3 regions of the Arthrobacter sp. E1SS-5 genome follow, and region 1 is predicted to be linked to each of the others. Evidence: riboswitches for the same ligand, from Rfam matches in the RefSeq annotation. Region 1 holds a riboswitch; each other region holds the start of a gene.
The links. A riboswitch is a leader RNA that binds a small molecule or an ion and turns the genes downstream of it on or off. The one in region 1 is predicted to bind thiamine pyrophosphate.
Positions count from the first base shown of each region.

Region 2: it holds a riboswitch for thiamine pyrophosphate, as region 1 does, so the genes downstream of both, thiO (glycine oxidase ThiO) here and thiD (bifunctional hydroxymethylpyrimidine kinase/phosphomethylpyrimidine kinase) in region 1, are expected to answer to the same signal.
Region 3: it holds a riboswitch for thiamine pyrophosphate, as region 1 does, so the genes downstream of both, ACIGJD_RS18580 (ECF transporter S component) here and thiD (bifunctional hydroxymethylpyrimidine kinase/phosphomethylpyrimidine kinase) in region 1, are expected to answer to the same signal.

Region 1 is NZ_CP172703.1:2,453,113-2,457,622, reverse strand. It holds gene ACIGJD_RS11410 (Rne/Rng family ribonuclease) at 1-2,083, shown strand, start outside; TPP riboswitch at 2,258-2,355, shown strand; gene thiD (bifunctional hydroxymethylpyrimidine kinase/phosphomethylpyrimidine kinase) at 2,363-3,883, shown strand; gene rplU (50S ribosomal protein L21) at 4,220-4,510, shown strand, end outside.
Region 2 is NZ_CP172703.1:2,879,269-2,883,778, forward strand. It holds gene thiO (glycine oxidase ThiO) at 1-1,041, opposite strand, end outside; TPP riboswitch at 1,035-1,153, opposite strand; gene thiE (thiamine phosphate synthase) at 1,181-1,930, shown strand; gene ACIGJD_RS13330 (RNB domain-containing ribonuclease) at 1,970-3,460, shown strand; gene ACIGJD_RS13335 (DEAD/DEAH box helicase) at 3,752-4,510, shown strand, end outside.
Region 3 is NZ_CP172703.1:3,966,851-3,971,360, reverse strand. It holds gene mnhG (monovalent cation/H(+) antiporter subunit G) at 1-152, shown strand, start outside; gene ACIGJD_RS18595 (DUF4235 domain-containing protein) at 156-419, opposite strand; gene ACIGJD_RS18590 (CDGSH iron-sulfur domain-containing protein) at 553-783, opposite strand; gene ACIGJD_RS18585 (iron-containing redox enzyme family protein) at 904-1,956, opposite strand; TPP riboswitch at 2,233-2,373, shown strand; gene ACIGJD_RS18580 (ECF transporter S component) at 2,441-3,064, shown strand; gene ACIGJD_RS18575 (ABC transporter ATP-binding protein) at 3,064-4,510, shown strand, end outside.

The sequences.
Region 1 (4,510 bases):
GGACTCGCTGATCGGCAACGTGTACCTGGGCAAGGTCCAGAATGTCCTGCCGTCCATGGAAGCGGCGTTCGTTGACATCGGGCGCGGCCGCAACGCGGTGCTGTACGCCGGCGAGGTCAACTGGGAAGCCGTGAACCTCGAGGGCAAGCAGCGCCGCATCGAGAACGCGCTGAAGTCCGGCGATACCGTCCTGGTACAGGTCACCAAGGACCCCGTGGGCCACAAGGGCGCCCGCCTCACCAGCCAGATCTCGCTGCCCGGACGCTACTTGGTGTACGTACCCGGCGGATCCATGACCGGCATCTCCCGCAAGCTGCCCGACGTCGAACGGAACCGCCTCAAGCGCATCCTCAAGGACCGCCTGCCCGAGCACGCCGGCGTGATTGTCCGTACGGCCGCCGAGGGCGCTTCCGAGGAAGAGCTCACGCACGACATCAACCGGCTGCGGGCCCAGTGGGAAGGCATTGAAAGCCAGTCGGCCTCCACTAAGATCCTTGCGCCCGAACTGCTCTACGGCGAGCCGGACCTGACCATCAAGGTGGTCCGCGACGTCTTCAACGAGGACTTCTCCAAGCTCATCGTCTCCGGTGAGGAGGCGTGGGACACCATCGAGGCCTACGTTACCTACGTGGCCCCGGACCTGGTGGGCCGCCTCGAAAAGTGGACCAAAGACCAGGACATCTTCTCCGCCTGGCGCATTGACGAGCAGATCCACAAGGCCCTCGAACGGAAGGTCTTCCTGCCCTCCGGCGGCTCCCTGGTGATCGACCGCACCGAGGCCATGACCGTGGTGGACGTCAACACCGGCAAGTTCACCGGCAGCGGCGGCAACCTCGAGGAAACCGTCACCAAGAACAACCTCGAAGCTGCCGAGGAAGTGGTGCGCCAGCTCCGGCTGCGCGACATCGGCGGCATCATCGTGATCGACTTCATCGACATGGTGCTCGAATCCAACCGCGACCTGGTGCTGCGCCGCCTGGTGGAATGCCTGGGCCGCGACCGCACCAAGCACCAAGTGGCTGAAGTGACCTCCCTCGGCCTGGTCCAGATGACCCGCAAGCGCATGGGTACCGGGTTGCTGGAAGTCTTTGGTGAACAGTGCGAGGCCTGCGCCGGCCGCGGCATGGTGACCCACGACGATCCCGTGGAGCACCGCCGCGCCAACGTCGTTGCCGCCGAGCACCACCATGTCCAGCGCAGCGACAACCGGCCCGAAGCCCGGCCGGAAGCCCACCGCACCGAAGGCCAGCGGACCGACAACAACCAGCCCGGCGCACGTTCGGAGCGCAAGCGGCGGCGCGGACGCGGCGGCCAGCAGACCGAAGCCGCGCCAGTCCCTGCCGTCCAGGTCCACACCGTCCACCCGGAGCCCACGGACGCCGAGCGGCACGCCAAGGCGGAAGCCACCCGCCTCGCCCTGGCAAACATCGCCGCTGCTGCCCACGCCGCGCACCTGCACGACGATGAGGTGGCGGCAACCCGCCAGGTGCCGGCCGCTCCGCCTGCGCCCGCTCCGGCAGAGGAAAAGCACGACGCCGACACCCCCACGCGTCCCGCAGCTGTCCTGACGTTCGGCGGCGAGGAAGTCCCGCTTCCGTTCGTGGAGCACGCGGAGGAACAGCAGCCCAAGCCGGCCCTCACCCTAGACCGGCTCGCTGAAGCATTCGCCCACCTCGGCCAGCCGGCGTCGTCCATGGAGGATGCTCCGGCCAAGGCTGCCGAGGCGCCGAAGGCAGCGGAACAGCCGGCAACGGAACAGCCCGCGCCGGAACGGGAAGCCGGAACCGGGGGAGCGGAAGCCCGCCCCGCAGTGGAAGCTCCAGCCGAAAAGGACTATTCGGACCACACGCTGGAACAGTCCCGGCAGCGTAGGCCGCGGCGCCACCGCGGCGCCAGCCGTGCCCAAGGTGCCGCCAACGAGACCGCTGTCCAGCACCACGAGAACGTCCAGGCCACTGCCGGGGGCCATTCGCACGCGGCCAAGGCCCCGGAAACGGACAAGGCACAGGCCACCGCGGAACCGGGCAAGGCGGCGGAGGAACCCATCATCCTCGGCGTCGGCGTTCCGGCCTCGGAGCTGTAAAGGCTGAGGCCGGCAGCAGCGTAGGAACATCCAGGAGTCCCCGTTCAGTGGACGGCTCCCCCGTGAATTACAGGGGGAAACGTCCGCAGGGCGGGGATTCCTGCGTACGGCAGCCGTTCACCTTTGCGCAGGTGCTGTCACCTTTCCTGCGGACGGGCCCCAGCAGCTAGGCTGGAAACCGACACGGGGTGCCGCGCAGAAGGCCGGCTGAGATCCAGACCCGTTGAACCTGTCCGGCTAGTACCGGCGAAGGGATGTCTCTTGTCTTCCACCCTTTCCATGCCCCTGCCCACTGCATCCGATGCATCCGCCGCCTTGCCCGCAGGCCGTGACGTTCCGCGCGTCCTCTCCATTGCGGGCTCGGACCCGTCAGGCGGGGCAGGCATCCAGGCAGATCTGAAAAGCATCGCTGCCCACGGGGGCTATGGCATGGCCGTCATCACCGCCCTCACGGCCCAGAACACGCAGGGCGTGCAGGCCGTGCATGTTCCGCCGGCCGCCTTCCTGGCCCAGCAGCTGGATGCGGTCAGTGACGACATCAGTATCGACGCCGTCAAGATCGGCATGCTGGGTGACAGGGAAGTGATCCGAACTGTGCGAGGGTGGCTCGAAAAGGTGCGTCCCGCCGTCGTGGTCCTTGACCCGGTGATGGTTGCCACCAGCGGTGACCGGCTGCTGCAGGCGTCGGCGGAAGCCGCGCTGCGGGAACTGCTGCCCCTCGCCCATCTCATCACCCCCAACTTGCCCGAACTGGCCATGCTGGTGGAAGCGGATCCCGCGGAGAGCGGGGACGAGGCACTGGCCCAGGGCCGGCGCCTGGCCGATGCCACCGGGGCTACCGTGCTGGTCAAGGGCGGGCACCTTGCAGGGGAGCACTGCCCGGACGCGCTGGTCAACACCGCGGGCCTGCTGGGGCAGGACGTAGTGGAAGTCCCGGGCAACCGGATCGCCACCCGCAACAGCCACGGCACCGGCTGCTCCCTTTCCTCGGCCATGGCAACGGTGCAGGCCCGCCTGGGCGACTGGGAAGCATCACTGCGGACGGTCAAGCCCTGGCTGGCCGGCGCTCTCGAGAACTCGGGCCTGCTGGAGGTGGGCCAGGGAAACGGACCGGTGCACCACTTCCACCACCTGCGGCCGGCACTGCAGGAAGGCGGCTTCGCGGCCCGGCTGTGGGTGGAAGCCCAGCAGGACCTCGACGACATCTATGCGCTGGACTTCATCCGCGGCCTGGCCGCCGGAGACCTGCCCGAGAAGGACTTTGCCTACTACCTGGCCCAGGACGCCCTGTACCTCAACGGGTACTCCCGTGTGCTGGCCCGCACCAGCGCCCTGGCCCCCTCGGAGGCCGAACAGTTGTTCTGGGCAGGATCGGCCCAGCATTGCCTTGAGGTGGAAACGGAACTCCACCGCTCCTGGCTCAGCACCCGGCCCGCCCAGAGCGGCCTCGGCCCCGTCACTAAGGCCTACGTGGACCACCTCACCGCAGCTTCGGCGTCGGGCTCTTATGCCGTCCTTGCTGCCGCCGTCCTGCCCTGCTTCTGGCTCTATGCCGAGGTGGGGGAGAAGCTGCACGAGCAGTTCATTGCCTCCGGTGAGCCGGACGGGCATGCCTACGCTGCCTGGCTCCGCACCTATGCCGACGAGGCCTTCGCCGAAGCCACCCGCCGGGCTGTTTCCATCGTGGATGAAGCGGGGCGGAAAGCCTCCGACCATGAAAGGGCAGCGATGGTCACCGCGTTCAAGCAGTCCTGCCGCCTGGAAGTGGAATTCTTCGACGCGCCGAGACTGCATTCCTGACGGCTGCCGGCGGCGCCGCCGCTATGATGGGGGAGCATGGTTGCGGTGCTGCCCGCCGGGTTTGTGGTTACTACCACAGCCGGGCCGCCGGAACCAGCCTCATTTGCGGCCGTGGACGGATTTAGCGTATTCTGGATCCTCGGTGCTTACGCCAACACTTGGGTTATGACCCTGGAGCAATTCGCTGTGCATAACAAGCGGACTTTTCCACCGGGACGGCTCACGGATTTCCCCGGGAAATCCACGGCGTTGAGGCACAGCGGGAACCCAGCCAATTTCTGAGCCGGGTGCCGCACGCAAATTTTGTAATAAACGTCGAGAGAAGTGAGTTCCCAAGTGGTGTACGCGATTGTCCGCGCAGGCGGCCGCCAAGAGAAGGTTTCCGTTGGAGACTTCGTTACCCTGAACCGCGTCGCCGGTGGAGCCGGCAGCACCATCGAGCTGCCCGCACTGCTCCTGGTTGACGGTGACAAGGTCACCTCCGCCGCCGCTGACCTGGCCAAGGTAACTGTTACGGCTGAAATCCTCCAGGACCTGCGTGGTCCTAAGATTGTCATCCAGAAGTACAAGAACAAGACCGGCTACAAGAAGCGCCAGGGTCACCGCCAGGAACTGACCAAGGTCAAG
Region 2 (4,510 bases), 430 kb from region 1:
GGCGGTGGACTCCAGGAGTTCGAGTTCAGCGACGGCGGGCACCAGGGCCTGGGCATCGCGCAGCAGCTGGTAGACGCCGCCGGCACTGACGGCATCGGACAGGGCGTCCTCGCGCTGGGTGGCTCCGATCACCACGGTCCCGTCCTGCCGCGGCACGATGTACACCGGAATTCCGTGGACCAGCCCCCGCACCGTAGCTGTCACCAGGGGCTGGAGGTGGCGGGGAACTGCCAGCCGGAGGATGTCCCCGTGCACGGGCCGCAGCGGCAGTTCGAGGCCGGGGGGAAGGTCCGCGAGCGCACCTGACTGCAGGCCGTTGGCCACCACGGTTTCCGTTGCCAGGACGGTGCCGCCACCGGCGAGCCGGACTCCTGCCACCGTTCCGCCGTCCCACAACAGCCCGGCTGCCCGGTCCGGCACGGCGTACCCGTCCACCGCCCCTGCCACAGCCGGGCCCGGCAACTCCTGCGCGGCGCGGGCCAGCGCCAGCCGCAGGGCCGCCACCAACCGCCGGGGATCCACCTGGTGGTCCGCGGGGGTGTCGAGGGCGCAGGCGATGGCGGGACTGAGGAGGGGTTCGCGTTGGCGCGCCTCCCGCACGGTGAGGGGTTCCACCGCCAGCCCGTGGGCCTGCTGGACCGTGCGCAGGTCCATCAGCGCGCGGCGGTCTGCGGCGTCGGCACCCACGGCGAGTGTCGGCGTCGTCAGGTATCCGGAATCCGCGCCCGATGCATCGGCGAGACCGGCAGCGAACCCCGGCCACCGCGACGATGCCTCCAGCATGAGTTCCAGGAGGTCTTCCTCCTGGTAGTGCAGTTCGCTCACCGGGGCCAGCATGCCGGCGGCGGCCCAGCTGGCGCCGGAACCGGGCGCGTCGTCAATGAGGACGACGGAGCGTCCGGAACGCTGCACCTCCCAGGCGATGCCGTGTCCCACCACTCCCCCGCCAATGACGGCGACGTCGGCCCGTAGTGTTGCCGGAAGGGTGGAGGGGATGGACGCATCATCGGACGCGGGATGGGCAGTGCCGGGGGTACGCATGTGGGTTCCTTCCCTACGCCGGCATTAACCGGATCAGGTCAAGCGGTCGGCTCTGACGCCCTCTCAGCCCGGCGCTTTGTGACAGCTGCCGCGGGCTCCCGCAGTACCTCCCCAGTTTAGAGGAATTAGGCTTGCAGGCATGAATGCGACCACCCCATCCTTTCCTGCAGGTTCCCACGCTCCAGCCGGCGGAGTCGCCAATGCCGAGGTTGTCAACGCCCGGGACAATGAGGCCCTCAAGGCTGCCCGCCTGTACCTCTGCACCGATGCGCGGCGGGACCGCGGCGACTTTGCGGAGTTCGTGGACGCGGCGTTTGCCGGCGGCGTGGACATCATCCAGCTGCGGGACAAGACCATCGAGGCCGCCGAGGAACTGGACCTTTTGGCGGTGCTGAAGGAAGTGGCGGTGCGGCACGGCAAGCTGTGGGCGGTTAATGACCGCGCCGACATCGCCGTGCTTTCCGGGGCCCCTGTGTTCCACATTGGCCAGAAGGACCTGCCGCTGGCGGCAGCACGCACGCTGGTCAACGGGAACGCCGCCATCGGACTTTCCAGCCACACGGCTGAACAGGTGGATGCCGCCCTTGCCGCCACCGCCGGCCCCTCCGGCCTGGACTACTTCTGCGTGGGTCCGGTCTGGGCCACGCCCACCAAACCCGGCAGGGCCGCCGTCGGTCCCGACCTGGTGAAGTATGCAGCCGGGGCGTCCCGGCAGGCTGGGGATCCGGTGCCCTGGTTTGCCATTGGCGGCATCGACCACGGCAACGTCCACCAGGTGGCGGAGGCGGGCGCGCGCAGGATCGTGGTGGTCCGTGCCATCACCGAAGCCCCTGATCCCGCCGCCGCTGCTGCCTCCCTCCTCGACGCGCTGGACGCCGCCGGCTCCTGAGCCTGCTTAATCCCGGAACTTGGGGCTACGCTGAATTTTGTGTCACATCATCGGCTGGCCCCCAACGTCCACGACCATAAGAACGCCTTGGAAGAGGCGCTGGGCCTGCTGCGGACGGAACTTGAACTTCCGGGTCCATACCCCGCCGAAGCCGTGGAAGACGCCCTCGCTGCCGTGGCCGCGCTGCAGCTTCCGTCCTACGACCTGACCGCCGTAGAGTTCGTCACCATCGATCCGGCGTCCTCCACCGACCTGGACCAGGCAGTGTTCATCGAATTGGACGGGGACGGCTACCGCGTGATGTATGCGATCGCCGATGTTCCGGCCTTCGTTGCGCCGGGAGGTCCCCTGGACGCCGAGACGCGGCGGCGCGGCCAGACGTTCTACGCCCCGGACGGCCGGATCCCGCTGCACCCGGAGGTCATCAGCGAAGGGGCCGGGAGCCTGCTTCCCGGCCAGGAGTGTTCTGCCTTCGTCTGGGACTTCACTCTCGACGCCGAAGCAACCGTCCTGGCAGTAGGCGTCCGTCGGGCGCGTGTCCGCAGCCGCGACAAGCTCAGCTACAAGGGCGCCCAGGCAGACCTCGACGCCGGGACGGCCTCCCCCGTGCTCCATTTGCTCCGCGAGGTGGGCCTGAAGCGGGTGGCACTGGAGCGGGCCCGTGAAGGCGCCAGCCTCAACATGCCCGAGCAGGAGATTGTCCAACTGCCCGACGGCGGCTACCGGATTGACGCGGTTCCACAGCTTCCGGTGGAGGACTGGAACGCGCAGATTTCGCTGATGACCGGGATGGCGGCCGCTGAGCTCATGCTTGAGGGCAAGGTGGGCATCCTGCGCACCATGCCGGCACCGGATGAACGGTCCCTGAGGCACTTCCGGCTGCAGACGGAGGTGCTGGGCAGGCCGTGGGACGGCGAAGTCAGCTACGGCGAATACCTGCGCTCCCTGGATCCCACCGACCCGAGGCAGCTGGCCATCATGCATTCGGCAGGCATGCTGTTCCGCGGAGCGTCCTACACCGCCTTCGATGGAACCGTCCCCGAGGACGGAATCCAGTCCGCCATCGGCGCGGCCTATGCCCACACCACCGCGCCGCTGCGCCGCTTGGTGGACCGCTTCGTTCTGGTCATCTGCGAGGCCCTGAGCAACGGCGGCGATGTTCCCGGTTGGGCACGCGAAGCCCTGCCGCTGCTGCCGGGCATCATGGCGGGATCGGACCAGCTGGCATCCCGGATGGAACGCCTGGCCCTGGACACCGTGGAGGCGGCGCTGCTGTTGAACCACATCGGGCAGGAGTTCGACGCGATCGTGATCTCCGGGTCCAAGCCGCAGAACGGCAACGGCAACAACGGGAAGAATGGCAACGGCAATGGGAAGAACGGCAACGGGAGCTCCGGGATCATCCAGATCGCAGAACCCGCGGTGACCGCTCGCTGCGCCGGCGAATTGGAGTCCGGCACCAAGGTCCGGGTCCGGCTGGTGTCCTCTGACATCACCACCCGGGAGATCCACTTCGAACTGGTCCGCTGAGCAACCAGCGGACGCCGCAAGCGGGCCGAAACCGTGTTTCTGCACCCATGCGGCTAGACTGGAGGAGTAGAACTGGATGCCCGGTCGTTGATTTCCTCCATTTGAAACCAACAAGCCCGCCCCTACGCGATCTTGAGAATTGCCCGCTGGTCCCCAGTGCCAGCATTAGATAGCCCGCGATCGGCTTCCACTGGAATTGCTTGCGCGCCAGAGCGTGCTCCGGAGCGGCCAGCCCTGGCCGGCCCGTTGAGCAGGCAGCGCCAATGCCTAAATGAATAAGGAAACTCCCCTGTGAGTGAATTGCATACCCACCAGCTTCTGAGCGACGTGTCCGGTACGGAGACCATCGAACCGGAAGAGACCATCATCTCGGACGAGACGCCGCACGAGATCGCCGAAAAGTCCTTTGCCGACTACAACGTCCGCGACGACATCGTGGAGTCCCTGGCCGACGCCGGGATTACCCACCCCTTTCCCATCCAGGCCATGACCCTGCCGGTAGCCCTGGGCGGCCACGACATCATCGGCCAGGCCAAAACCGGAACCGGCAAGACCCTGGGCTTCGGCATTCCGGCGCTCCAGCGCGTCATCGGCCAGGACGACCCCGGCTACGCCAAGCTGGCCGTGCCGGGAGCCCCGCAGGCCCTGGTCATCGTTCCCACCCGTGAACTGGCGGTCCAGGTGGCCAGCGACCTTCAGACCGCGTCGCGCAAGCGCAACGCCAGGATCGCCACCATCTACGGCGGCCGGGCGTACGAGCCCCAGATTGAATCCCTGAAGAAGGGTGTAGAGGTAGTGGTCGGCACCCCCGGCCGGTTGATCGACCTCTACAAGCAGAAGCACCTGAGCCTGAAGAACGTCAAAATCGTGGTCCTGGACGAAGCCGACGAGATGCTGGACCTCGGCTTCCTGCCGGACGTGGAGACCCTGATCGCTGCCACCCCCGCCGTCCGCCAGACACTGCTGTTCTCCGCCACGATGCCCGGCCCGGTCATCGCCATGGCCCGCCGGTACATGACCCAGCCCACCCACATCCGCGCCGCGGATCCG
Region 3 (4,510 bases), 1.5 Mb from region 1:
CCGTATCCGCCCACATGGTGGGCCGCGCCGGCTACCGTACCAAGCACCTGCACCGGGAGCTGCTCACGGCCGATGAGCTTGAGGCTGTGGTGCAAAAAGCCGCCGCCGAGGCTGCCCGGAAGGACAGCCCCGACGACGGCCGGCAGCGCTAAGGGCTAGACGATGTCCTGGGTCTTGGCGAACCGGGCGATGGCGCGCTGGGTGCCGCGGTTGGCCAGGACCTGAATGATGGCGCTGACCGACGCCGAGATCAGCGCAAAGGTCAACGCCGAACGCAGGCTGGTGGGGACGTCCTCGTGCTTGCCGGTGGGCGGCTTCTGTCCGGTGGTCTTTTCCCAGATGGTGTTGACCAGCTTGGTGCCGGCCAGGCCTGCGCCGAGGCTCACCCCGGTCCCGAGCAGCTTGATGAGAAGGTTCATTCCTATTACTCCTTGCGGACGGAAAACGGACTGCCTCCAGCCTAGCCGTACACCCGCCGCCGTCCCGGCAAGGGTCGGGGCAAGGGCGTGGCCGGCTGGTGGGACTTGTTGGACTGATTAACGCACCGGCTGATTAGGCGGCCGGCGGCTCGGTGCGGAACTTGATCATCTTGTGCGTGCCGTCGCAGTACGGCTTGATGGCGGATGCCCCGCACCGGCACAAGGCCACCGTCTTCCGGTCCCGGGGCACGGCACCACCGGACGGGGTGACGATCTCAAACTCGCCCCGGACAATGAGGGGCCCGTCCGGGCAGACCACGATCGAGCTCGCGGCAGGTTCCTGCTCCTCATGTACCTGGTCCATGTCGGCTCCTGTTCCATGCTGTTCAAGGTTCATGCCTGCACCGCACCCATCGTTGTTGTTCCTGGCCTGCCGGGGACACCTCTGCTTGGCCCACCTTGGAGCCCGCCGCGGTGGCGCCTGTCACGCTGCCGCCGGCACGGCCGCCCGGAGCGATGACTGCCCGGCTTCCCAGGACGACATCAGGTGGGCGGAAAGGCGGCTGTCGATGGCCATGACGGCCGTGGCCCCGAACAGGACATCGGCAAGCAGTTGCGGTTCGGCTTCCACCAGGCCGCCGGCAAGGTCCCGTCCCGCGATCTGTTCGTGCACGGCGTCGGCCTCCACGTGCTCGTCAAAGTAGTGCGTGATGTCCGGGCCGAAGCCGTGCCGGCGGAATCCGTTGCCGTAGAAGCGGTTGGGCTGGGAGGACGTCATCTCGTAGATTGCCAGGTGCCCGGTGATGGCGCCGCGAAGCCGCCGGTTCAAACCGCAGAGCGACATGAGGTTGACGGAGGCCAGGGAGATCGCCGGGACGGCGTCCACGTAGGCGCCGTAGCTGTCGTCCAGGCCCAGGCCGCGCATGGTCCGGGCGAACAGCGCGCTGTGCATCCGCTCAGGCCGGCCGCCGCCGTATTCGTCCGCCTGGATTTCCACCAGGGCCGCCTTGGGCCGGCCGCTGAGCCGCGGAATGGCCCACGTGTGCGGGTCGGCTTCCTTCAATTGGTACATGGATTTGTGGACCAGGAACTCCTTGAGCTGGTCCAGCGTGGCTTTCCTGGCCACGTAGCGGGACACGCTCGGACCAGTGTCCGTGGCGGCCAGGCCGAACAGGACGTCGGCAACGGCGTCGCTGGTCATGGCAACCCCGCCGGGCGGTTCGAAGTTCCCTGCGGCCTGGCAGGCGGCAGCGCGCAGTGCCGCTTCGAACGGTTCCTCGATCAGCCGGCGGACCCTGATCAGCGACGGCTCCCACTCCCAGTGGTCCGAAGCGCCGTCCAGGCCGGAGTAGTGGAGTTCGTAAAGGCAGAAAAGCGAAAGTTGGATGTCTTCGTCGGCGATGATGTCGCCGGTTCCGGCCAGCTGCCGCACCACCAGGGAGTACAGCCCGTCCAGGCCAGGCCCGGCGGTGTCCGGATGCGCCAGGACCTGGAACAGTGCGCTGCTGACGGGTCCTCTGGGTTCCGGGATTCTCATGGGGCTCCTTGGTCTGCCGCGCTGCTGACGGGAACGAACGCGGGGCCGCCCATGGTCAGTCCCATGCCCGTCCTCCTCGAAACCCGGGAGACAACATAGTAAGCATGATTACTAATAAAAGCTAAGTGAGCGGCCTCCATGCTCCACGCCGTTGCGAACGGCCGGTCACATCCGGTCCGATCGGTGCCGGCAGCCCTCAATCCGGTGCCGCCCGGTGTAAACTTGACCACGCCCGGAAGGGCAATCAAAAGCCTTACCCAAACCAAAAAGCAACACTAAAAACGACAGGGGAGCGCCGCCGTCGGGCATCCTGGCACAAGCCGGGCACCGCAGGTGGGCGCTGAGAGTGCGGACAGCCGCAGACCCTCGAACCTGATCCGGTTAGTACCGGCGCAAGGGAGTCGAGTTCTCAAAGTGTCGCGGCTGCACGGCAACGGGCCGTCAGCCGGGTCCACTTTCCCCTCCTGTTTCCCAGGAGGATCACATGAGCACTGCAGCAATCAAGAAGACCACCAGCAGGTCCTGGCGCGTCGTGGACATCGTGGTGGCGGCGCTGGTGGCCATCGCGGGCGGCGTCATCTTTTGGGCGTGGGACCAGGGCGCGGCAGCGCTGTCGGCCCCCATGAACGCCGCCTACCCACCCCTCACCGGGCTGCTGGCCGGCGGATGGATGATTCCGGGCGTGCTGGGCATGCTCATCATCCGCAAGCCGGGCGCGGCCCTGTTCTGCGAGACCGTGGCCGCCACCGGTGAGCTGCTCATGGGCTCCCAGTATGGCGCCTCGGTGCTGTTCTCCGGTTTCATCCAGGGACTGGGGGCGGAGATCATCTTCGCCATCTTCGTTTACCGGAAGTTCAACCTGCCCGTCTCCCTGCTGGCGGGCGCCGCGGCCGGCTTCTTCTGTGGCCTGAACGACTCCTTTGCGCCGTGGGGCTGGAACATCGCCTACTCGGGTGCGGACAAGTTCGCCTACATCGTCCTCACCACCATCTCCGGCGCGGTCCTGGCCGGCGCCCTGTCCTGGCTCGCCACCCGCGGCCTGGCCCGCACCGGCGTGCTGAGCTCCTTCGCCTCCCGCAAGGCTGCCACGGAGCCAGTCTTCTCCTGATGGCACCCTCCCAGGGCGCAGCCGGCGCCGTGAACCCAGCCGCCGTCACCGCCCGCGGCTGGGGCTGGCGGCATGCCGGCAGGGCCAAGCCCGCCGTCCACGCCCTTGACCTGGACATCAGCCCCGGCGAGCGGGTGCTGCTGCTTGGCCCCTCGGGCGCCGGAAAGTCGACGCTCCTGCATGCGCTGGCCGGCGTGCTGGGAGACATCAACGACGACGGCGAGGCAGGCGACGCCGACGAGTCCGGTTCGCTGCTGGTTGACGGCGCCGTGCCCAGGTCCCAGCGCGGCCGCGCCGGGCTGATGCAGCAGGACCCGGAGACGCAAGTGGTCCTATCGCGGGTGGGGGACGACGTCGCCTTCGGCGCCGAGAACCTTGCCGTGCCCCGCGACGCCATCTGGGCGCGCGTGCACGAGGCGCTTGCCGACGTCGGACTGTCCCACCTCCCGCTGGACCACCCGACGTCGGCCCTGTCCGGCGGGCAAAAGCAGCGCCTGGCGCTGGCGGGGATCCTGGCCATGCGCCCCGGGCTGATCCTGCTGGACGAGCCCACCGCCAACCTGGACCCGGACGGGGTGCTGGAGGTCCGCGACGCCGTGGCGCGCTGCCTGGACAAGACCGGAGCCACGCTGGTGGTGGTGGAGCACCGCGTGTCCGTGTGGAAGGACCTGGTGGACCGGATCGTGGTCCTGCAGCCCGGTTCGTCAACCGAACCTGCCGTGCTCCTGGACGGGCCACCGGACCGGGTGCTCAGCGAGGCGCGGACCATGCTCGCCGCGGCGGGGGTGTGGGTGCCCGGCTACGTTCCGGCCACCCGTGCCCGCTCTGCGGTGCAGGCGCCGGGAACGGGGAACCTCCTGCTGGCCGCGGAACAACTGGGCGTATCCCGCGAGCGTCCGCGCCGCCAAGGCTTCCGCAAAATCCCACCCGTCCCCGTCCAGGAAGGCGTGGCCGCCCAGGTCCGCGCCGGGCAGGCACTGGCCATCACCGGTCCCAACGGCGCCGGCAAGTCCACGTTCGCGCTGACCCTCGCCGGCCTCCTGGAACCGGTGTCCGGAAAGGTGTCCGCCACCCTGGACCTCAGCCGCGGTGCGGGCATCGACCCGTTCCGGTGGAAGGCCGAGCAGTTGATTTCGCGCGTGGGGACGGTGTTCCAAGAGCCTGAGCACCAGTTCGTCACCGGCAAGGTGCTGGATGAGCTGCGTTTTGGTCCCCGGCACCTGGGCCATGGTGAGGACCGGGTTGACGAGCTGCTGGAGCGGCTGCGGCTCACCCAACTGGTGGACGCCAACCCCTACACGCTCTCCGGGGGTGAAAAGCGGCGGCTGTCCGTTGCCACCGTCCTTGCCGCCAGCCCCCAGGTCCTGGTCCTGGACGAGCCCACCTTCGGGCAGGATGCCAACACCTGGGCCGAGCTGGCGTCGTTCCTGTCCGAGCTGCTTGATG